3 regions of the Sphingobium sp. GW821-FHT02B05 genome follow, and region 3 is predicted to be linked to each of the others. Evidence: predicted binding sites of a transcription regulator. Region 3 holds the regulator's gene; each other region holds the start of a gene.
The links. Region 3 encodes LexA, which represses DNA repair genes until DNA is damaged. Its sites were predicted from a motif close to GTTCCNCNCTTGTTCT; they were not measured.

Region 1: the regulator LexA is predicted to act here: its motif matches at 5,483-5,498, upstream of uvrA (excinuclease ABC subunit UvrA).
Region 2: the regulator LexA is predicted to act here: its motif matches at 2,136-2,151, upstream of AC07UX_RS03390 (ATP-dependent helicase).

What each region holds. Positions count from the first base shown of each region.
Region 1 covers NZ_JBWKVW010000001.1:1,453,496-1,461,444, forward strand. The annotation lists gene AC07UX_RS07360 (metallophosphoesterase) at 80-955, opposite strand; gene glmU (bifunctional UDP-N-acetylglucosamine diphosphorylase/glucosamine-1-phosphate N-acetyltransferase GlmU) at 965-2,257, opposite strand; gene AC07UX_RS07370 (HAD family hydrolase) at 2,422-3,090, shown strand; gene AC07UX_RS07375 (enoyl-CoA hydratase/isomerase family protein) at 3,092-3,853, shown strand; gene AC07UX_RS07380 (UrcA family protein) at 4,244-4,600, opposite strand; gene uvrA (excinuclease ABC subunit UvrA) at 5,505-7,949, shown strand, end outside.
Region 2 covers NZ_JBWKVW010000001.1:656,896-664,844, reverse strand. The annotation lists gene AC07UX_RS03410 (pseudouridine synthase) at 1-468, shown strand, start outside; gene rsmD (16S rRNA (guanine(966)-N(2))-methyltransferase RsmD) at 465-1,004, shown strand; gene AC07UX_RS03400 (Fe-S oxidoreductase) at 1,112-1,588, opposite strand; gene AC07UX_RS03395 (GFA family protein) at 1,716-2,114, opposite strand; gene AC07UX_RS03390 (ATP-dependent helicase) at 2,231-4,507, shown strand; gene AC07UX_RS03385 (GAF domain-containing protein) at 4,495-5,013, opposite strand; tRNA gene AC07UX_RS03380 (tRNA-Ala) at 5,134-5,209, opposite strand; tRNA gene AC07UX_RS03375 (tRNA-Ala) at 5,372-5,447, opposite strand; gene AC07UX_RS03370 (TIGR02300 family protein) at 5,535-5,867, opposite strand; gene aroA (3-phosphoshikimate 1-carboxyvinyltransferase) at 6,015-7,367, shown strand; gene AC07UX_RS03360 ((d)CMP kinase) at 7,364-7,949, shown strand, end outside.
Region 3 covers NZ_JBWKVW010000001.1:1,103,441-1,111,389, reverse strand. The annotation lists gene gltX (glutamate--tRNA ligase) at 1-365, opposite strand, end outside; gene AC07UX_RS05565 (ComEC/Rec2 family competence protein) at 435-2,570, shown strand; gene lexA (transcriptional repressor LexA) at 2,567-3,247, opposite strand; gene AC07UX_RS05555 (molybdopterin molybdotransferase MoeA) at 3,317-4,495, opposite strand; gene moaC (cyclic pyranopterin monophosphate synthase MoaC) at 4,492-4,965, opposite strand; gene trpC (indole-3-glycerol phosphate synthase TrpC) at 4,962-5,753, opposite strand; gene trpD (anthranilate phosphoribosyltransferase) at 5,750-6,742, opposite strand; gene AC07UX_RS05535 (anthranilate synthase component II) at 6,901-7,491, opposite strand; RNA gene ssrA (transfer-messenger RNA) at 7,616-7,949, shown strand, end outside.

The DNA.
Region 1 (7,949 bases), 350 kb from region 3:
GCCCATATAGGGCGTAGATGTCGCCATGCCATTAATGCCGGACCGGCAACAACGCCATGGCCCGATGATGAAAAGAATGTCATTCCGGCCTGATCGTCACCAGCCAGATATCGGGCGGCGCCAGCATCCGCACCGGCGCGCTGCTTGTGCCCACCCCGCCCGACACGATCATCGTCCGCGCGCCCTCCCGATAGACGCCGCACGCATAGCGGGTGCCATATTTCGACGGCACATAGGTAATGCCGATGAAGGGAAAGGCGATCTGCCCGCAATGGCTATGCCCCACCAGCGTCAGCGACCGCGCGCCGGGCAGCTTGGGAAACACATCCGGCCCATGCGACAGGATGACCGGCGCGCCGCCGGTCCGGGCCATCGCGGCCAGCGTGCCCGGCATGTCGACCTTGCGGGTATAGATATCCTGCAATCCCCCGATCGCCAGCGGCCCGCGCCGCACCGCCTCGTCCAGCAACAGGGCGATGCCCATGCGCGCAAAGCCCGCCTTCCAGTCCCGCTCGCTCAGCGCCCGGCGATTGAGCTTGCTGCGACTGTCATGATTGCCCAGCACCGCCACCACGCCCAGCGGCGCGCGCAGCCCCGCAAAGGGCGCGATGCTCGCCTGCGCATCATAGATCGCCCCGCCCTTGTCGTCGCCGATATAGTCGCCGCCCAGCAGGATGAGGTCGGGCTTCAACCCGTTGATCTGCTTGACGATCCGCGTGAGGCGCTCCGGGCTGTTGTCCGGCCCCGACAGATGCGTGTCGGTCAGCAAAGCGACCCGCACCGCCCTGCGCGGCGCATCGGCGGGAAAGGGCAGCGCCACTTCGGCCCGCCGCACGATCGGCATGGCGCTGGCGTTGAGGAACAGCCACAGGGCAAGCGCTACGGCGATCAGGACGATCCCCAGCAACGCCCAGAGCAATTTCCGGATCAACTCACGACCCTGACACCGCGTCATGGCGGGCCCTCACTTGCCCGCCTTCTTTGCCGACATCCGCGCGCGAAAGGCCGCCGCCCATCCCGCCTTGCCGATCTGTTCGGGCCGCACCAGACACAGCGCATCGGCCTCGACCGGCTTCGTTACCACGCTGCCCGCCGCCACGATCGCCCCGTCACCGATCGTCACCGGCGCCACCAGGGCACTGTTCGACCCGACAAAGGCCCCCGCGCCGATTTCCGTCCTATGTTTGAAGAAGCCGTCATAATTGCAGGTGATGACACCCGCACCGATATTGCTCCCCGCCCCCACGCTGGCATCGCCGATATAGGACAGGTGATTGACCTTCGCCCCCTCGCCCAGGCGCGCCTTCTTGATCTCGACGAAATTGCCGACCTTGGCCTTGACGCCGATCTCCGCCCCCGGCCGCAACCGCGCATAGGGACCGATCGCCGCGCCACTGGCGACACTTGCTCCCTCCAGATGCGAAAAGGCGTGAATGACCACGTCGTCCGCCACGGTCACGCCCGGGCCGAACACGACGTTCGGCTCCACCACCACATCGCGGCCCAGCACCGTGTCATGCGCAAAGAACACCGTTTCGGGCGCAACCAAAGTCACCCCGTCGCGCATCGCCTCAGCCCGGCGCCGCGCCTGCCACACCGCCTCGACCCCCGCCAGTTCGGCCCTGCTGTTCACGCCCGCCACTTCCCACGCTTGCGTTTCGATGACGGCGCTCGTCCCGCCGGGCAGCATGACGATATCGGGCAGATAATATTCGCCCGCCGCATTATTGTTGCCGATCTGGTCCAGCAGCACGAACAGGTCGGTCGACCGCACCGCCATCAGCCCGCTATTGCACAGCGTCACCGCCCGCTCGGCCTCGCTGGCGTCCTTATATTCGACCATCTTCTCGATGATGCCCTGCCCGTCGGCGATGATCCGGCCATAGGCGGCCGCATCGTCCGGGCGAAAGCCCAGCACCACCGCGCGCGGCTCGTCGCCCCGGCTCAGCCGATCCAGCATCGCCCGCATCGTGCCCGCGCTCACCAGCGGCACGTCGCCATAGAGGATCAGCACATCGCCCGCAAATCCCGCCAGCGCATCATGGGCCTGCGCCACCGCATGGCCGGTGCCCAGCTGCGCCTCCTGCACCGCGATGACCGCGCCGGTGCCGGCCACCGCCTTTTCCACCTGCGCGCGCCCCGCGCCCACGACCACCACCTGCCGTTCGGGCTTGAGGTCGCCCACGCTCGCCAGCAGGTGCAACAGCATGGATCGCCCCGCGATCGGATGCAAAACCTTGTGAAGCGACGACTTCATCCGCGTCCCCTGCCCGGCGGCAAGGATGATGACGGCCAAAGGACGGTCGCTTGGACGGCTGGCGGAACTGGTCACGATGATTTTCCCGGCAAAAGCTATGACTTGTCCTTCCTCTGCCATGTTTGCCTTGCCTTTGCCACCGCGCAGGCGGCATGGCAGGCGTCATGAGCAGCATCCCTTTCGACATCGTCGGTTTCGACCTGGACGGCACCCTGATCGACACCAGCGGCGATCTTGCCGCCGCGGTGAATTACGCCATCGGCACGATCGGTCGCCCGCCCTTCCCGGCCGCCGCTATCCACCCCTTCGTCGGCAAGGGCGCGAAAATCATGCTGGCCCGCGCGCTCGATGCGTCGGGCGGCTATGACGCCGAAACGCTCGACAGCCTGCTCCCCATATTGCTCGATTATTATGAGCAGAATCTCGCCATCCACTCGCTCCCCTATCCCGGCCTGCTGGATGCGATGGACGCCCTGGCCGGCGCAGGCGTCAAGCTTGCCATCTGCACCAACAAGGCGGAACGCTTCACCATCCCGCTGATGCACCAGATCGGCCTGTCGGACCGGTTCGCGGCCATCGTGGCCGGCGATACCGTCGGCGTGGCCAAGCCCGATCCCGCCCCGATCCGGGAAATGGTCGCCCGCGCAGGCGGCGGTCGCACCATCTTCATCGGCGATACGATCAACGACATCGCCGGCGCGAAAAATGCCGGCATCGCCAATATCGCGGTCGGTTTCGGCTTCCTCGACGGTCCCGTCGAAACGCTGGAGGCGGACGCGGTGATCGACCATTTCGACGAGCTGGTCCCGCTGCTGCAACGCTGGCCCGCCTGACATGCCGCTGCGGCTGGAACAGGATGGCCCGGTCGCCCGCCTGCTGATCGACCGACCCGACCGGCGCAACGCCATGACCCAGGCCATGTGGGAACAGCTCCCCCAACTTGTCGGGCAGGCCATGGCGGATGACGCGATCCGCGTCCTCATCCTCGCCTCCGCCACGCCCGGCCTGTTCTGCGCGGGCGCCGACATCAACGAATTTGCCGCCCGTTCGCGCGAAGAAGACTGGCGCATCGCCAATCAGGCCGCGATCCGCGCCAGCCAATATGCGCTTGCCCGCAGCCAAAAGCCGGTGATCGCCGCGATCGACGGCGATTGCGTCGGCGGCGGATGCGGCCTTGCCATCGCCTGCGACCTGCGCATCGCGTCGCCGACCGCGCGCCTTGGCATCACGCCGGCCAAACTCGGCATCGTCTATTCGCTGTTCGACACGAAATTGCTGGTCGATCTGGTCGGCCCGGCCCGCGCCAGACGCATCCTCTTCACCGGCGCGCTCCACAGCGCCGAAGAAGCGCTGGCGATCGGCCTGATCGAAGAGGTCGCGCCCGATCCCCTGACCGCCGCAGACATGCTCGCGCGCACCATCGCCGCCAACGCCCAGCACAGCGTTCGCGCGTCCAAGGCGATCGTCCGCCGCATCCTTGAAGGCCAGGCGGACGACGATGCCACCACGCTCGCCCTGTTCCGCGACGCCTTCACCCTGCCCGACTTCGCCGAAGGCGTCAGCGCCTTCCGCGAAAAACGCCGCCCGGATTTCTGACCGGCGACATCGGCCTCTCATCCGTTTAGGGAGAGCGAAGGCTTGCATCTCGAACGAGTAACGCCTTGTTCCCCGGCTTCAACTGAGTCAGCGCTATGAGGCGTCAATATCAGGCAGGCGCATATAGCGGTTCAGCCTGACGTTCCAAAACCGAAGAAGTCCAACATACGAAAAGGCCCGGCGCAAACCGGGCCTTTATCGCAAAACCATCCGCACGGGCCGCGCGGATCATGGCAAGGCGGCATGACGCGCGCAGCAATAACCGTTCCCCGGCGCAGGCCGGGGTCCAGTTCAGAGCGTGGGACCGTACCCTCGATAGAAGTCACGCGCCTCCCATCGACTGAGCCGGGGGAACGCAGAAGGATCGCGTCACATCATGGCCCGTCGGGATCAGTTCCCGACCACCGGACGCACGGTCTTGCCCGCGTCCGCATAACGCTCGCCCGTCTCGGCACGCGCGATGGCCGCCGTGATCGGCGCTTCGACATGGGCGATCGCCTTGGCCTTGCAATTCATCTGCGCTTGCAGATCCATCGACGAGCAGACGCGGTTGGCGGCCCGCGCGATCCGGCTGCGCAACTGCTGCTGATGGGCCGGCTGCGCCAGGTCCAGGTCGCCATGATAGACGCCGGTGGTCCGGCCGTTGGATTGAAATTCCTGCGCGGACGCGGCGCCCGCACCGATAGCGGCACTGGCCAGCACAGCGACGGGGGCAAGAACGGCGGCAAATGGGGTCGAACGGAACATGGGGCTATCTCCTCGAAATCTGTTGTGGCCGGCGCCCCGGCAAGGGGGGGGCTATGGGAAGCGCCGGATGCGAACGGGCGGAGCCGGGAAGGTCTTTCAGGGGTCGGCACCTGCCCCGTTCGCCTCATTGTGTTACGCCCCCAATCTGCCCGGCGCCCGTCCGCTTCGACCCGGTAACGATCCCTGTCGGCCAACGACGGCACTGCCGACCAAGCGCCGACGCAGGGGGACGAACGGCGGGACGAACGACATCCGCCCCTTCTGCAAACGACATTTCCGTAAGGGACATGTTGAAATGCGCCTGAGTCGCATCGCCATCGGCACCGACATGCGCATTGCGAGACCGGCTTTAGGGTTTGATGACCGGAGACGGCTTCACAGCGTCATCGCGAGCGAAGCGTGGCGATCCAATCAAGACCCCTCTCGCTGCAAGGGCATCGCGCGAACCACGCAGACAGGGTCATCGCGCGGATCGCGCAGGCAGGGGCATCGCGCGGATCGCGCAGGCACGAAAACGCCCCCGGCGCAAGGGATGCCGGGGGCGTATCCAGATGCTGTCGGGCACTCCGGATCGGGATAACTGTTTGAAGGGGAAACGACGCCATTCGCACTGAACCGTCGCTTAACGGGTGCAACCCGCTCGCCCTATGCCCTCATCATAGCGACAGGATGATGACGATCCCGCCCGCTTCGATGATCCGCCCATGCGCACCGCCCGGCGGCATGGTGGGGTGACGAACAACCCTCATCACGCCACGAACGACATGCGGCGGGCCTTTCAATCCCTTTTGCGCCAGACGCTTCGCAACCGCCCTCGCATTTGATCGTTCGCTTTCCTATCTTCGCCATCGGGATGCCCGCTTCCGCTTGCCCCCGCTCCATCGAACAAATATAGAACGGCCCCATGAGTCTGACCCACATCTCCGTGCGCGGCGCGCGTGAACATAATCTCAAGGGCGTGGACGTCGATCTGCCCCGCGACAGCCTTGTCGTCATCACCGGCCTGTCCGGCTCGGGCAAATCGTCCCTCGCCTTCGACACCATCTATGCGGAGGGTCAGCGCCGCTACGTGGAATCGCTCTCCGCCTATGCGCGCCAGTTTCTGGAGATGATGCAGAAGCCCGATGTCGAGCATATTGAGGGCCTCAGCCCCGCGATCAGCATTGAGCAGAAGACGACCAGCCGCAACCCGCGCTCCACCGTCGCCACGGTCACGGAAATCTACGACTATATGCGCCTCCTCTGGGCGCGCGTCGGCATCCCTTATTCGCCCGCCACCGGCCTGCCGATCAGCGCGCAGACCGTCAGCCAGATGGTGGACCGCGTCATGCTCCTGCCGCAGGGCACGCGCTTCTACCTGCTCGCCCCCGTGGTGCGCGGGCGCAAGGGCGAATATCGCAAGGAACTGGCCGAATGGCAGAAGGCGGGCTACACCCGCGTGCGCATCGACGGCGAAATGTACCTGATCGAGGATGCGCCCGCCCTCGACAAGAAGTACAAGCATGACATCGAAGTGGTCGTCGACCGCCTGGCCGTGGACGCGGACATGGGCACGCGCCTTGCCGACAGTTTCGAACAAGCCCTGAAACTCGCCGACGGCCTCGCCTTCGTGGACTTGGCCGAAGGCGTCGTGCCCGGCCGCGAGGACGAAGCGCAAAGCACCGACAAGAAGATGAAGGGCGCCGGCATCCCCGCCAACCGCATCGTCTTCTCCGAAAAATTCGCCTGCCCGGTCAGCGGCTTCACCATCCCCGAAATCGAACCGCGCCTCTTCTCCTTCAACGCCCCCATGGGCGCCTGCCCGGCCTGCGATGGTCTTGGCGAACGGCAGGAGTTCGACCCCGACCTCGTCGTCCCCAACGAAGCGCTCTCCATAAAGAAGGGCGCGGTCGTCCCCTGGGCCAAATCCAATCCGCCCAGCCCCTATTATATGCAGGTGCTCGGCTCCCTGGCGAAGGAGTTCGGCTTCTCGCTCGAAACCCCCTGGGCCGACCTGCCGGGCGAGGTAAAGCTCATCATCCTGCACGGCACCGGCGGCAAGCCCGTCACCCTGCGCTTCCAGGACGGCAGGAAAAGCTACGAGGTCAAGAAAGCGTTCGAGGGCGTCATCGGCAACCTCAATCGCCGCCTCCTGCAAACCGACAGCGCCTGGATGCGCGAGGAGCTGGCCAAGTACCAGACCGCCATGCCTTGCGAGACCTGCCACGGCGCGCGCCTCAAGCCCGAAGCGCTGGCGGTCAAAATCGCGGGCGAGGACATCTCCCTCTCCACCCGCCGCTCGGTGGTGGACGCGCTCAATTTCTTCACCGCGATGCCGGACGCGCTGAACGACCAGCAGAAGCAGATCGCCAGGGCCATCCTCAAGGAAATCGTCGAGCGCCTCGGCTTCCTCAACAATGTCGGCCTCGACTATCTCAACCTCGACCGCACCAGCGGCACGCTGTCGGGCGGCGAAAGCCAGCGCATCCGCCTCGCCAGCCAGATCGGCAGCGGCCTGTCCGGCGTCCTCTACGTTCTCGACGAACCCTCGATCGGCCTGCACCAGCGCGACAACGACCGCCTGCTCGTGACCCTCAAGCGCCTGCGCGACCTCGGCAACAGCGTCATCGTCGTGGAGCATGACGAGGATGCGATCCGCGCCGCCGACTATATCGTCGACATGGGGCCGGGCGCGGGCGTCCATGGCGGCGCCATCGTCGCGCAGGGCACGCTCAAGCAGATCCTCAAGAACAAGGACAGCCTGACCGCGGACTATCTCAACGGCACCCGCCGCATCGACGTGCCCGCCAAGCGCCGCAAGGGGTCGGGCAAGAAGCTCACCGTCCACAACGCCCGCGCCAACAACCTGACCGGCGTTACCGCGTCGATCCCGCTCGGCACCTTCACCTGCGTCACCGGCGTGTCGGGATCGGGCAAGTCCAGCTTCACCATCGACACCCTTTATGCGGCATCGGCGCGCGCCCTGAACGGCGCCCGCATCGTCGCCGGCGCGCACGACAAGGTGACGGGCCTCGAACATTGCGACAAGGTGATCGACATCGACCAGTCGCCCATCGGCCGCACCCCGCGCTCCAACCCGGCCACCTATACCGGCGCCTTCACCAACATCCGCGACTGGTTCGCCGGCCTTCCCGAAGCCCAGGCGCGCGGCTACAAGCCCGGCCGCTTCAGCTTCAACGTCAAGGGCGGCCGCTGCGAAGCCTGCACCGGCGACGGCCTCCTCAAGATCGAGATGCACTTCCTCCCCGACGTCTATGTCACCTGCGACGTCTGCCACGGCGCCCGCTACAATCGCGAGACGCTGGAGGTGAAGTTCAAGGGGATGAGCATCGCCGACGTCCTCGACATG
Region 2 (7,949 bases), 450 kb from region 3:
ATGAATACAGAAGGGCTGTTGCTGCTGACCACCGACGGCGGCTTCAAGCGCGAAATGGAATTGCCCGCGACCGGCGTGCCGCGCACCTATCGCGCGCGTGCGTTCGGCGAGGTGAGCCAGCAGCAGCTGGAGGATCTGTTCGACGGGCTGGAAATTGACGGTATCCGCTATGGCCCGATCGAGGCGAATCTGGAACGGCGCACCGGGCGCAACCAGTGGATCGAAATGACCCTGACCGAAGGCAAGAACCGGGAGGTTCGCCGCGTGCTGGAGCATATGGACCTGAAGGTCAACCGCCTGATCCGCACCAGCTACGGCCCCTTTCATCTGGGCGAACTGCCGGTCGGCGCCGTCGAGGAAGTCCGCGAGCATGAACTGGCGCATTTTCGCAAGAGCTTGCGGGATGCGGGGAAGACGGCTGACAGAAAGGCAAAGCAGGACGGGGCTGACGGAGACGAGGACGCATGAGGATCATTTCGGGCCAATGGCGCGGCCGTCCCTTGACCGCGCCGAAGGGTGATGCGACCCGACCCACCGGCGACCGGACCCGTGAAACGCTATTTTCCATGCTGCTCAGCCGTATCGGATCGTTCGAGGGACTGACCGTGGGCGACTTTTTCGCCGGATCGGGCGCATTGGGGTTCGAAGCGCTGTCGCGCGGTGCCGCTTCCTGCCTGTTTGTCGAGCAGGACAAGCCAGCACTGGATGCGATCCGCGCAAACGGCGACCGTCTGGGCATTCGTCCGGACATCCGCGCTTCCAGCGTCTTGGCGCTGGGGTCAGCGCCTAAGCCGCTGGATCTCATATTCATGGACCCGCCTTATGGCACCGGCGCGGGTCAGGTGGCGCTCGATAAGCTCGCCCGTCTCGGCTGGACCAACCCCGCGAGCTGGATCAGCATCGAAACGGATCGCCGCGAAGATGTGGTGGTAAAGGGATTTGCCGTGGATGCCGTGCGCGATGTCGGCAAGGCGCGGATTACGCTGCTGCGATCGGAAGACTGAAGTCTGCACGCTCGCCATCAACGATACAGCGAGTTGGACAGCTATATGGCATTTTCAGCCGGCCGGGCGGCACTGATGGCCACCCGGCACGGCGCTGTTAGCCGCTGTTAGCGCTTGCGACCCTTGGGCGCTTCACCGCGATTGACGCAGCTGTCCTGCACAGTGCGGGTGCAAGTCGGATAGTCCTTCGCTTCCGTCGGCGCAGGCGTCATGTTGCCACCCACCGTTACCGGATTGGCCGATGAACCGACAGGCGCCGCCGGATCTTTCGGCACGCCAGCAGGCGCCGGCGCCATGCCCGGATCGGCCGGCACCGCCCCGGTCGGCTGGCCGGCGTTTGGATCGGCCTGTGGCGGCATAGGCGCAGCAGGCGTGGCGGGTGAGGCCGGCGCTGCTGGTGCAGCCGGAGCGACAGGGGCCGAAGGCGGCGTCGCAGCCGGATCTGCCGGCGCCGGCTCGGCCGGTGGCGTCATGGCGTCGGCAGGCGGCGGGCTGCTCTGAGCAGGCATATCCTGCGCGATAGCGGCACCTCCCGCCATGGTGAGGCTCAACATCGCAACGCCAGCAAGCATGATGGATTTCATCGGGATCATCCTTTCCTATTTTCTGTTCTTCGCCCCGTTCGGCGTAAAAACCGTAAGCATGACAGACCCGTTCCACCATGACGACGAAGCGGTGCATATACAGGATCGAATGAGCGGATTTTGCGGCCTATGGTCCTTCGGGATAGCGGGCGAACGACGGCAGGTCATGCGCCTTGTCCACCCAAGGCAAGGCTTCGGCCATCTGGATCTGCGCCTGGGGCGGCAAGGCATCGGGATCGTCCAGCGTCGCCGTCTGAATGTCGATCGCGCCGGGGAAGACCACCGGATTGGTGTAGAACAGGCCCGTGCCGCAAGTGCCACAGAAATGGCGCGTGGCATGTTCGGAGGATTGATACCGCACGACCTCCCCTTCGACCTTGACCGCCTCTTCCGGGAAGAGCGCCCAACCCACCATCGGCGCGCCCGTGCTGGCGCGGCAATCCTTGCAATGGCATAGCGCGCTATAGGCCGGATCGCCGGTCGCTTCGTAGCGGATTGCCCCGCATTGGCATCGTCCCGTCAGCATCGCCCCTTGCTCCCTTGCATGATTCGCCTTTTGTTCTCATAGAAGGGCCGTCGCTGCAAGAGGCCGTTCCCGTCGCGCCCCTTGCCCCTGCACCACCCCATGCCTAGTTGACCCATATGACCGTTCCTGCCCCCTCCCCCAATGATCCGCCCTATCTGGATGGGTTGAACCCGCCGCAGCGAGAAGCGGTGCTGACTACGGAGGGGCCGGTGCTGGTGCTGGCCGGTGCGGGCACGGGCAAGACGGCGGCGCTTACCGCACGGCTGGCGCATCTGATCGGCACGCGCCGCGCCTGGCCGTCCGAGATATTGGCCGTTACCTTCACCAACAAGGCGGCGCGGGAAATGCGCGCGCGGGTCGGCAGGATGATTGGCGATGCGGTGGAGGGCATGCCCTGGCTCGGCACCTTCCACGCCATCGCGGCCAAGATGCTGCGCCGACACGCCGAACTGGTGGGATTGCAATCCAATTTCACGATTCTCGACACCGACGACCAGTTGCGGTTGCTCAAGCAACTTGTGCAGGCGGAGGGGATCGACGAAAAGCGCTGGCCGGTGCGGCAACTGGCCGGCCTGATCGACCAGTGGAAGAATAAGGGCTGGACACCCGCCGACGTCGGCGCGGGTGAGGCGGAGGGCTATGCCAACGGCAAGGGGCAAACGCTCTATGCCGCCTATCAGGCCCGGCTGCGTGACGTAAATGCCTGCGATTTCGGTGACCTGTTGCTCCACACTCTCACCATTTTGAAGACGCATCGCGACGTGCTGGAGCAATATCAGCAGAAATTCCGCTACATCATGGTGGACGAATATCAAGACACCAACAGTAGCCAATATCTGTGGCTGCGGCTGCTGGCGCAGACGCGCAAGAATATCTGCTGCGTGGGCGACGACGATCAGTCGATTTATTCATGGCGCGGCGCAGAAGTCGCCAATATCCTGCGGTTCGAAAAGGATTTTCCCGGCGCAACCATCATCCGGCTGGAGCAGAATTATCGGTCCACTCCGCACATATTGGGTGCGGCGTCAGGGGTGATTGCGGAAAATGGCAATCGACTGGGCAAGACGCTGTGGACCGACATCGACGTCGGCGAAAAGGTGAAGGTCCTGGGCGTGTGGGACGGGCCGGAGGAAGCCCGGCGCGTCGGCGAGGAGATTGAAGCGGTCGAACGGAGCGGCGGCTCACTGGATGAGGTCGCGATCCTCGTCCGCGCCCAGCACCAGACCCGCGAATTCGAAGACCGTTTCATCCAGATCGGCCTGCCCTATCGTATCGTCGGCGGCTTCCGTTTCTACGAACGCGCCGAAATTCGCGATGCGCTGGCCTATTTGCGGCTGGTGAACCAGCCTGCCGACGACCTGGCGTTCGAACGGATCGTCAACGTGCCCAAGCGCGGCCTGGGCGACAAGGCGGTCGAGAAATTGCACCGGCTGGCGCGGGCGGAGGGCATCCCGTTGGCGTTGGCGGCGGCACGCATATTGGACACCGATGAACTGACGCCGCAGGCGCGTCGGTCGCTGGGCAATTTCATCGGCGATCTGGCGCGCTGGCGCGATCGGGCCGGGCAATTGCCCCATGCCGAACTGGCGCGGCAGATATTGGACGAGAGCGGCTATACCGCGATGTTGCAGGCCGAACGCACGACCGAGAGCGCCGGGCGGCTGGAAAACCTGTCCGAACTCGCCCGCGCGATGGAAGAATATGAAACGCTGGGCGCCTTCCTGGAGCATGTCTCCCTCGTGATGGATAATGAAGCGCAGGCGGACGAGCGCAAGATCACCATCATGACCATCCACGCCGCCAAGGGGCTGGAGTTCGACACGGTGTTCCTGGCTGGTTGGGAGGAGGGCATTTTTCCATCGCAGCGCGCGCTGGACGAAGGCGGTTTGAACAGCCTGGAGGAGGAACGCCGGCTCGCCTATGTGGCGATCACGCGGGCGCGCAGGCGCTGCACCATCCTGCACGCCGCCAATCGCCGCATCTACGGCCAGTGGACCAGCAGCATCCCGTCGCGATTCGTCGGCGAATTGCCGCCCGAACATGTCGAATCGGAAAGCAGCATGGCGGGCGGCGCGTCGCTTTGGCGGGCCAACTGGTCGGAACGGGACGATCCCTTCGCCAATGTCGCGCGCGGCAGCGGACGCGGCCCCGGCTGGCAGCGGGCGCAGTCCACCGGGCAGTTCAGCAAGGAACCGGTGCGGATCGTGGAGGCACGGGCATCGGCCGTATCGCTGGGCAATAAGGGGCGCAGCGACATGCGCTTGGGATTGCGCGTGTTCCACCAGAAATTCGGCTATGGCAGCGTCGCGGAGATCGAAGGCAACAAGCTGGAGATCGATTTCGAAACGGCCGGGCGCAAGCGCGTAATGGACAGTTTCGTTCAGCCGGCCTGAGGGCGGGACACTGACGGCGGTATCGATTGGGGCACGGCACAGATTTTGGCCGACAGGATAGCACTTACATCGTTGGCGAAAGCTTCGATGGTCGCCACTGTCGCCGGATCGCTGATCAGGCGCGGTTCGGGGTCGATCGCGCAGAGCGTGCCATAGAAGCTGCCGTCCGACAGGATGAGCGGGAACGAGGCGTAGCTTTTGAAGCCATAGAAGCGCGGCACCGGATGCCGTTGCCAGGCGATGTCGGCATCGACATGGTCGATCACCACATAATTTTCGGTCTGGCGGATATCGTTGCAGATGGTCATCTGCACCTCCAGCTCCGCGCCGGGTTCCAGCCCGAAGGCGATCTTGTCCAGCACCTGGCAGGCGATCCATCGATCCTCGGTCACCCGCGCAACGGCGGCAAAGCCCATCTGCGTGACCTGGCACAGGCGTGCCAATATCGCCCGGATCGTATCGTCATCGCCCTGCGCGGCGGCCTGAACGGCGAATTCATCTTTCATAGCAGCGGAATGGCAGGAAAGCGCGATGTTGACCAGTGGGGAGGATGTGGCGCGAGGAGAGAATTGCAGCGGCAATCGCGATGGCACCAGCCTGTGCTGCATATAGGATTAGATGAATATTGGTGGAGCCTAGCGGGATCGAACCGCTGACCTCCTGCATGCCATGCAGGCGCTCTCCCAGCTGAGCTAAGGCCCCATCCTGCGCGGCAAGGCCGTCGCATCATGGTCAGACCATGTCCGGCATTGCCGTCGGTCTTATATATAAACGCGAAGTCAGGGATAACTTCTCGTCTTTTCCCGCACTTGCGTCCGGGAATTTTCGGAAAAATGTCGCCCGGACATTTTTGGTCCCGAAAATTGGTGGAGCCTAGCGGGATCGAACCGCTGACCTCCTGCATGCCATGCAGGCGCTCTCCCAGCTGAGCTAAGGCCCCGTACCAGTGAGGCGCCGCTTGGGTTCGGCGCCTCGGAGGTCGCTGCCTCTAGGGTCGTGTGACCCCGTTGGCAAGCAGAAATTTCACTTAATTATCGTCGTTGTCGTCGTCACCGGCGGCATCGACGCCCAGGTCGTCGTCACCACCCAGATCGACGTCATTGTCCGGCGAATCGCCGTCGTCGTCGACGTCGATGTCCAGATCGTCGTCAGCCGTTTCCAGCTCGCCATCTGCGGTTTCGATCACCTTCTTGGGCGCCGCTTCCTCATAAGGCAGCGGCTGCTTCGATTTCAGCACCGGTTCCGGTTCCCAGGCACTGTTGCAGTTGATGCAGGTGACCGGATCGTCCTTGCCCAGGTCGTAGAAGCGAGTCGCGCATTTTGGGCAGGTCCGCTTCGTGCCCCATTCAGCCTTCACCATGTCCGGCCTGTTCCTTCTTCGATGCTTCAAACAGAAATCACGCGGCGCAACGCTTGTTGCCCGCGAAACGTCGGGCGCCTTGCCATAGCGGGATCGCGCTGTCAAAAGCCGCTCGCATTTTTTCGGTTCCAACACAATGGATACCCCGTGACCCAGCATGACGATCAACCCACCCCCCGCACCTTCTCCGCCGCGCCAGCCCTGGCGGGCAGCGTCACCGTGCCGGGCGACAAGAGCATTTCCCACCGGTCGCTGATGCTGTCGGCGCTGGCCGTGGGCGAAAGCCGGGTCGAAGGCCTGCTGGAGGGCGAGGATGTGCTGGCCACTGCCGCTGCCCTTCGCGCCATGGGCGCGACGATCGAACGCGACGGTGATGCTGTCTGGCATATCCATGGCGTGGGCGTCGGCGGCCTGCTCCAACCCGAAAACGCGCTGGACATGGGCAATAGCGGCACGTCGACGCGCCTGCTGATGGGCTTGCTCGCCAGCCATGACCTGACCGCGACCTTCGTGGGTGACGCTTCGCTGAGCAAGCGGCCGATGGCTCGCGTGACCGAACCGCTGTCGCGCACCGGCGCCAGCTTCACGGGCAGCCCCGGTGCCAATGGAAATATGACGCTGCCGCTGACGATGAAGGGCGCCTGCCCGGCCGTGCCGCTGGACTACGCTCTGCCCGTCGCATCGGCGCAGGTGAAGTCGGCGATCCTGCTGGCCGGACTGAATACGCCGGGCATCACCCGCGTCGTCGAGCCGATTCCGACCCGCGACCATAGCGAGCGGATGCTCAAGGGCTTCGGCGCGGACCTGACTGTCGAGGTGCAGGCGGACGGCACGCGCGTCATCACGCTGGTCGGCGAAGCGGAATTGCAGCCGCAGAATATCATCGTGCCGGGCGACCCATCCTCCGCCGCCTTCCCCATGGTTGCCGCGCTGCTGGTGCCGGGATCGCAGGTGACGATCGCCAATGTGGGCCTCAACGGCACGCGCGCGGGCCTGATCGACCTGCTGCGCGAGATGGGCGGGTCGATCGAGGTGGTGAACGCCCGCGAGGTGGGCGGCGAGCCGGTCGGCGACCTGATCGTCACGGCATCGGCCTTGAAGGGCGTCGAACCCGACCCCGCCCGCGCACCCAGCATGATCGACGAATATCCCGTCGCCTTCATCGCCGCCGCCTTCGCGCAGGGGCGCAGCATCTTTCGTGGGCTGGACGAACTGCGCGTCAAGGAATCCGACCGCATCGCCACCATGGCACAAGGACTGCGCGCCATCGGCGTAACGGTCGAGGAACTGGAAGACGGCATCATCATCGAGGGCAGCGGCGGCACGCTGCTGCCGGGGGGCGGCCCGATCGCCACCAAGCTCGATCATCGCATCGCGATGAGCTTCGCGGTCGCCGGTCTGGTGTCGAAGGACGGCGTGACCATCGACGATATGCGCCCGGTCGCCACCAGCTTCCCGACCTTCCTGCCCCTGCTCCAGTCGCTGGGCGCGATCGCATGATCATCGCCGTCGACGGCCCTGCCGCATCGGGCAAAGGCACCATCGCCAAGGCGCTGGGCCGCCATTATGGCCTGCCGGTGCTGGACACCGGCCTGCTCTACCGTGCGGTCGGCCTGTCCGTGCTGATGGCTGGCGGCGACCCGGATCTTGAGGCGGACGCGCTGGCCGCCGCCGGCTTTGGCGATCATATCCTGTCCGACCCGGCATTGCGCAGCGAAGCCGTCGGCAGCCTGGCATCGCGCGTGTCCGTGCATCAGAGCGTGCGCGATGCGCTGGTCAAACGGCAGCGCGACTTCGCGACGCAGCCGGGTGGCGCGATCCTGGACGGGCGCGACATCGGCACGGTCATCGCACCGGATGCCGACGCCAAGATCTTCGTCACCGCAAGCGTCCACATCCGGGCCGAACGCCGTTTCAGGGACGCGCTCAGCCATGGGGGCCATCCCGACATGGACAGCCTGATCGCCGACATTCAAGCCCGCGACACGCGCGACATGAGCCGCGATCATGCGCCCTTGAAGCAGGCCGATGGCGCGGACTTGCTAGATACGAGCGATTTGACTATAGACGCGGCCGTCCAGC
Region 3 (7,949 bases):
CGCATCGGCTGCTTGGCGGCGCGCTGCTGCTCGCGCAATTCCGCCAGTTCTTCGGGCGTGGCGTAACAGCGATAGGCATGGCCCGCTTCGAGGAGCTGGTCGACGACCTCGGCATGCCGTGGGGTGCGCTCGAACTGGAACATGGCGGGTTCGTCACCGCCCAGGCCCAGCCATTCCAGACCGTCGAAAATGGCGGCCACGGCTTCTTCTGTAGAGCGGGCGCGATCCGTGTCTTCCACGCGGAGCAGGAACTTGCCCCCATGGTGGCGCGCGAACAGCCAGTTGAAGAGTGCGGTACGGGCGCCGCCAATGTGGAGGAACCCTGTTGGGGACGGGGCGAAACGGGTCACCACCTGCTTGTTCATTCCCGTTGCACTTACCGTCATATTCTTCGACATTCGCCTTGCTGACCCATGGATGCGACGCCCCCTAGCATGGCTTTTGAGCCACGACAAACCTCCCTTGGTCGGAGGGGGGCAGTGTTGTCCCGAACTGGGCTGGACGCGGTTGAAAGCTGGCTGGAATGGGAGCGCGAACAGATCGGCCTTTGGGTGCCGATCGCGCTGGGCTGCGGCATCGCAGCGTGGTTCATCCTGCCCGATGCGATGGCGTGGCTTGCCTATTGTTGCGGCATGTTGGCGCTGGCCTGCATGGGCGTGATGCTGCCGGATGGTGGGCGATTGCGGCGCATGCTTGTCGCAGGCGCACTATTGGCTTGCCTGGGGTGCCTATTGGTGTGGGGCAAGGCAGTCCTGCTGGGGCACCCCCCGCTGGCGCGGGCACGATTTGTCGAGATGACAGGCGATGTGACAGTGGTACGGCCGGTGCCGGCGCAGGCGATGGTGCGGGTCATGCTGCGGCCGGTGGACGCGCCGGACCTGCCGCAGGTGGTGCGGATCAATATCGCCGATGCGGATATGCCGGTCGGCCTGGGGGAAGGCGCGCGGATTCGCTTCCGCGTGCGGTTGATGCCGCCTGCACCGCCCAGCGTGCCGGGCGGCTATGATTTTGCAGCACGCGCCTATTTTCAGGGCATCGGGGCGACCGGCAAGGCATTGAAGCCGATCGAAGTGCTGACGCCATCGACGGCGGGGCAACCGCTGCGGACACGATTGTTCGGCCATATATTGTCGCGGGTCGATGGGCCGGCAGAGGGAATCGCGGCGGCGCTTGCCACGGGCGATCAGGGCGCCATTCCCGAAGCGGATGCAGAGGCGATGCGGCGCAGCGGGCTGGCGCATCTATTATCGATCAGCGGGCTGCATGTGACGGCGTTGATCGGCGCGGTGATTTTCCTGCTGATGCGGGTGATGGTGATCAGCCAGCGGGTGGCTTTGGGATGGCCGTTGATGCTGATCGCGGCGGCCGGTGGGGCGCTGGCGGGGATCGGCTATACGTTGCTGACCGGGGCGGAGGTGCCGACGGTGCGGTCCTGCGTCGCGGCGTTGCTGGTGCTGGGCGGGCTAGCGATGGGGCGGGATGCCGTGACGCTGCGGCTGGTGGCGACGGGCGCGCTGGTGGTGCTGGTCCTGTGGCCCGAAGCGCTGGCGGGGCCGAGCTTCCAGATGAGTTTTGCGGCCGTGACGGCATTGGTCGCGTTGGCGGAACATCAGCGTTTTCGGGCCTTTGCTGCGGCGCGAGAGGAAGGGTTGCTGGGCAAGCTGGGGCGCAATCTGGCCGTGATGCTGGCGACGGGGATAGCCGTTGAACTGGTGTTGATGCCGATCGCTCTGTTCCACTTTCACAAGGCCGGACTGCTGGGGGCCTTCGCCAATCTGATCGCCATCCCGCTGACGACGTTCGTCGTCATGCCGCTGGAGGCGCTGGCCCTGCTACTGGATGTCGCCGGGCTGGGCGCGCCGGCCTGGTGGTTGACCGAGCAGGCGCTGAACCTGTTGCTGGCGTTGGCCCATGGCGTTGCGGCCAGCCCGATGGCGAGCCTGTTGGCGCCGACCATGGGAATGGGTTTGTTCGGCATCGCCATGATCGGCCTGCTCTGGTGCCTGCTGTGGCGCACGCGCTGGCGTTGGCTGGGGTTGCCGCCTGTCCTGATCGCTGTGGCCGTGACCTTTGCCGCATCGCCACCGGATATCCTGGTGACTGGCGATGGCCGCCATGTGGCGGTGCGGACGGACAGGGGGATGGCGATATTGCGGGATCGGGCAGGGGATTATGTGCGTGACGTCCTGTCCGAAAGCGCGGGCTATGATGGCGAACTGGCGGCGATTGCCGACCTGCCGACAGCGCGTTGCTCCGTCGATCTTTGCGCTGTCCGCCTGAAGGACGGCGCGGGGCGCAGTTGGCGAGTGCTGTTTACGCGCAGCGACGTGCTGATTGCCCGGCAGGATTTTGTGCGGGATTGCGCTGCGTCAGATATCGTCGTGAGCGATCGCGGGCTGCCAGGTTGGTGCCGCCCACGCTGGCTGAAAATCGACCGCCGGCTGCTGGCGCGCACCGGCGGTCTGTCGATCGGCCTGGAAAAAGGCGAAGTTCACACCGTCCATCGGCCCGGCGACGCCCATCCCTGGATCAGTCGCCCAAGGCCCCGGCCGAGGGCGACTACGCCCTAATTATAGCGGCGCAGCAGCCCCGCGAGCTTGCCCTGGATGCGGACCTGCCGCGAGTCGTAGATTTGCGGTTCATAGGCGCTGTTCGCCGGGTCGAGGCGAACGCGGCCGCCATCGCGCCGGAAATATTTGAGCGTCGCTTCCGCCTCGTCGATCAGGGCGACGACGATCTGGCCTTCGCGGGCGACGTCGGTGCGCTGGATCAGGGCGAAGTCGCCGTCGAGAATGCCGGCCTCCATCATCGAGTCGCCGGAGACTTCCAGCGCATAATGATCGCCTGCGCCCAGCAGGGCGGCGGGGACGGATAGCATCGCCTGGCCTTCCATCGCCTCGATCGGGACACCCGCCGCGATCCGCCCGTGCATCGGGATTTCGATTACGTCATTGGCCGCGATCGGCAGGAGCGGCGGCGGCGTCACCAGCTTGGGCTTGGCCGGCACTATCGGTGCAGGCGCACGGTGCATGGCATCGGGGAGCTTGAGCACTTCCAAAGCGCGGGCGCGGTTGGGCAGGCGGCGAATGAAGCCGCGCTCTTCCAACGCATTGATCAGGCGGTGAATGCCGGACTTGGACCGCAGGTCCAGTGCGTCCTTCATTTCCTCGAACGAAGGCGATACGCCGCCTTCGTCCAATCGGGTCTGAATGAAGCTCAGCAATTCCTGCTGCTTGGGCGTCAACATCGCGGTCCTCCGTGGAACGTATGAGGAACGCATAGGAAACAGATGAAGGTTAGTCAAGCGTTCCGCGCATCACAGCGGCAGGATCGTCACGCGCGTTCCAGGCTCGGCTGGCGGCGATCCGGCAGGGCGCAGGATCAGGCAGTCGGCCATGGCCATGGCGGCGGTGGCGGCGCTGTCCTGCGCGGTGACGGAGACGATGCCGGCGGTGCTGCGAAAGGCGCGCAGATAATCGTCGCGATCGCCCGTTGCGGGGAGGGCAGACGCCAGTGAGGCGTCGGTCGTGCGCGGCAAAGGATCGCGCGCGCCGCTGACATGACGGACGAGCGGCAACAGGAAGAGCGTCGCGGTGACGAAGGCGGAAACGGGATTGCCCGGCAAGCCAAGGAACAGCGCGTCGCCAAGGCGCCCGGCCATCAGCGGCTTGCCGGGGCGCATCCGTATCTTCCAGAAATCGAGCGTGCCGCCGGCCTGGACGAAGGCGGGGCGAACAAGGTCGTGATCGCCCACCGAAGCGCCGCCGGTCGAAACGATGATGTCGGCGCTTTTGGCGCGATCCAGCGCGGCGACCATGGCGTCCAGATCATCCGGCACGATGCCGAGGTCGATGACGTCGCAGGGCAGGGCGGCGAGCAGGGCCGCCAGCATCGGCGCGTTGGAGGAGGGCAGCAGGCCGGCCGGCGTCGGCGCGCCGGGCGGCACCAGTTCATTGCCGGTGGACAGGATGGCAACGCGCGGGCGGCGAGCGACCGGCACGGCGCCATGGCCGCCCAGCACGGCGAGCGCGACCTGGGCCGGGCCAAGACAGCTGCCGGCCTCCAGCAGGATCGCGTCCCTGGCGAAGTCGGAAGCGGAGGGCCGAACATGCCGGCCCGGCGAGACCGGATCGTCGCTGGCGGTCAGCCGATCGCCGTCGCGGGTCGCATTTTCCTGGATCAATATGGCGTCGGTGCCGGGCGGCAGCGGGGCGCCGGTGAAGATGCGGCTGGCCTCACCCGGCGCGAGCGGCGCCTGCAACCCCATGCCGGCCGCGCTTTTCGCGGTGACGCGCCAGGGACCGGGCATTTCGCTCGCGCGAATAGCATAACCATCCATGGCGGAGAGGTCCGCCCAGGGCTGGTCGCGCAGGGCGGCAATATCCTGCGCCAGCCAACGGCCGGTCGCTGCGCCGATCGCCACTGTTTCCGACGGCAGCCGGTCGGCCAGCGCGAACAGGCGAGCCTGTGCTTCTGCAACCGGCAGCAGGCTCATGATTGCCGGTGCCAGTCGCCGGATTTGCCGCCGGTCTTGGCTTCAAGCCGGACCGCACCGATGACCATCGCCTTGTCCAGCGCCTTGGCCATGTCGTAGATGGTGAGCAACGCCACCGAGGCAGCGGTCAGCGCCTCCATCTCCACCCCGGTCTGGCCGGCGGTGCGCGCGGTGGCGGTCACGGTGACGCCGCCATCGTCCAGGTCGAAATCGACCGTCACGGCGCTGAGCGCGATCGGGTGGCAGAGTGGGATGAGGTCGGCGGTCTTCTTGGCCGCCATGATGCCGGCGACTCGCGCCACGGCGAGGACGTCGCCCTTCTTAACCAGCCCGTCGGCGATGGCTTTGGCGGCGTTCGCGTGCATCTCGATCCGGCCGGACGCGACCGCTTCACGCGCCGTCACCGCCTTGGCCCCGACATCGACCATGCGGGCCGCGCCATCCTCGTCCAGATGGGTAAGGGCGGTCATGCCCCGGTCAACAGATTATGGGTCGCAGCCTCCACATCCGCCTGCCGCATCAGCGTTTCGCCGACCAGGAAGCAGCGCACGCCATGTTCGGACATGGCGAGAAGGTCGGCATGGCTGCCAAGGCCGCTTTCGGCAATGAAGGTGCAGCCCGCCGGCGCCTTGCCCACCAGTTCATACGTGCGCGCGAAATCGACCGAAAAGTCGCGCAGGTCGCGATTATTGACGCCGATCAGGCGCGAACGCAGCTTTAGTGCCCGCTCCAGTTCCGCTTCGTCATGCACCTCGATCAGCGCGTCCATGCCCAGGCCGAGGGCGGCGTCCTCAATCTCCTGCATCTGGCCGTCGTCCAGCGCGGCGACGATGATGAGGATGGCATCGGCGCCCAGCGACCGGCTTTCCAGCACCTGCCAGGGGTCGACGAGAAAATCCTTGCGCAATACCGGGATGGCGCAGGCCGAGCGGGCCGCCATCAGATAATCGTCATGGCCCTGAAAATAAGGTTCGTCGGTCAGTACCGACAGGCAGGCCGCGCCGCCGGCTGCATAGGCTTGCGCGTGGGCAGGCGGATCGAAGTCCGCGCGGATCAGGCCCTTGGACGGGCTGGCCTTCTTGATTTCCGCGATCAGGCCGAAGCCGGCGCGGGCGGCATCGTCCAGCGCCTTGCGGAAACCGCGCGGCGGGGTCTGCTCGCTGGCGCGGGCGTGGAGTGAGGCGATGCTGGTCGCGGCCCGGCGGCGGACGACATCCTCGCGCTTGAAATCGCAGATTTCGATCAGCTTATTGGTCATTGATAGGCAATCCAGCAATTGAGCAGGGCGTTGGCAAGGCCACGATCGATGGTTTCGGCCGCTTCTTCCACACCCTCGCGCAGATCGGATGCGGCGTCGGCGACGACAAGGGCGGCGGCGGCATTGAGCAGCACGGCGTCGCGATACGGCCCTTCTTCGCCTTGCAGCAGGGCGCGCAGGGCGGCCGCATTATGGGCCGCGTCGCCGCCGCGGATCGCATCGACCGGGTGGGTGGACAGGCCCAGCTCCGCGGCGGTCAGGCGGCGCATCGCGACCAGTCCGTTGCCGCTGACTTCAGCGATGTCGTTGCCGCCGGCCAGCGACAGTTCGTCCAGCCCTTCGTCGCCCGATACGATCATCGCCCGGTCCGCGCCCAGTTCCGCCAGCGCTTCGGCATAGATGGGGACATAGGCGGGGCGGGCGATGCCGACCAGTTGGCGGCGGACATTGGCCGGATTGGCAAGCGGTCCCATCAGGTTGAAGATGGTGCGTTCACCGATCGCCTTGCGGATCGGGGCCAGGCGTTTGAGCGCCGGGTGATAATTTTGCGCGAAGAGGAAGCAAATGCCGAGATCGGCGAGGGTCGCTTCTGCGGTCACGGCCGCCTTGTCGAGGTTGAGGCCGAGCGCTTCGAGCGTATCGGCTGCGCCGGCTTTGGAAGAGGCGGCGCGGTTGCCATGTTTGGCGACCGGCACGCCGGCGGCTGCGACAACGAGTGAGACAGCCGTGGAGACGTTGAGCGTATGATGCCCGTCGCCCCCGGTGCCGCATACGTCGATCGCGCCGGGGGGTGCGCTGACCGGGATCATGCGAGCGCGCATCGCGCGGGCGGCGGCGGCTATCTCGGTCGCCGTCTCGCCACGACGGGCCATGGTGACAAGGAAATCGGCAATGGCTTCGTTGCTCAGGTCAGCATCGAACAAGAGGTCGAAGGCCATGGCAGCGGCATGGGCGGACAGGGGCGTGGAGGGATTAGGCAGGCTGGTCATCGCCATCGGCCTTAGTCGGCGCGGGGCCGATGAGTCGAGAGGGCGTTATGCGCTAACTTCGCACTTTTCCCGCTGATATCGTAATTAGATTTCCTCTTCCGGACATATTCGGAAAGCAGCCGGGCCATTATGGCCCGGTCACGCCGAATAGGACAGGCTCAGGCGGCTTCGCGTTCCCGTACAGGTAGGCCGGCTATGCCCATGAAATTGGCGAGCATGTCGTGGCCATGTTCGGTGGCGATGCTTTCCGGGTGGAATTGTACCGAATGAATCGGCAGGGTCGCGTGGCGGAACCCCATGACGGAGCCGTCCGCGCTGGTCGCATTGACCACCAGTTCGGCCGGAACATCCTCCACGATCAGTGAGTGATAACGGGTGGCGGTGAAGGGTGAGGGCAGACCCGCAAACAGGCCGGTGCCGTCGTGGGTGACGGGCGAGGTCTTGCCGTGCATCAGGCCACCGCGCACCACCTTGCCCCCGAAATGCTGGCCGATCGACTGATGGCCCAGGCACACGCCGAGCAACGGCGCGCCCGCGTCCGCGCAGGCGGCCACGAGGTCAAGGCTGACGCCGGCTTCATTGGGGGTGCAGGGGCCGGGCGACAGCAGGAACGCCTTTGCGCCGCTGGACAAAGCCTGGCCCGCCGAAATGGCGTCGTTACGGACGACCTCCACCTCAGCGCCGAGCTCCATCAGATAATGGACCAGGTTCCAGGTGAAGCTGTCATAATTGTCGATGACGAGGATCATGGCCCAGAGCCTTAGCGCGGGATGGGCGCGGGGGGAAGTGGGGAGCGATGCAGAGCGGTTGGGAGATTATTTTCTTTGCCCACTGCCATAGGCAGCACAAGCTTTGTCCCGCTCGCCAAGTCCATGGCTTGAAAAAGCCTTCGCTTGCGCCCATATGGGTCGGGCCGGGTTCGCCCGGCTATGGTGATAAAGTGTGTCGTATAATAGACGCAGCGGACCCGGGGGCAGTACCCGGCGGTTCCACCACATGTCCCGTGACGGCCCAGCCGGAACGGGGTGCCTGATGGGGCCGAACTAGGATCGACGTGTGTTCAAAGGCGATATTTTTACCCGGCCCGTGTAAGCCGTTAAACTGTGCAAAACTCACAAGTGCCAACGATAACGAAGCACTCGCCATTGCAGCGTAATTGAGGGCCTCACGGCCTGACATTACTCTAAAATAGCGCGGTTGAACCCAC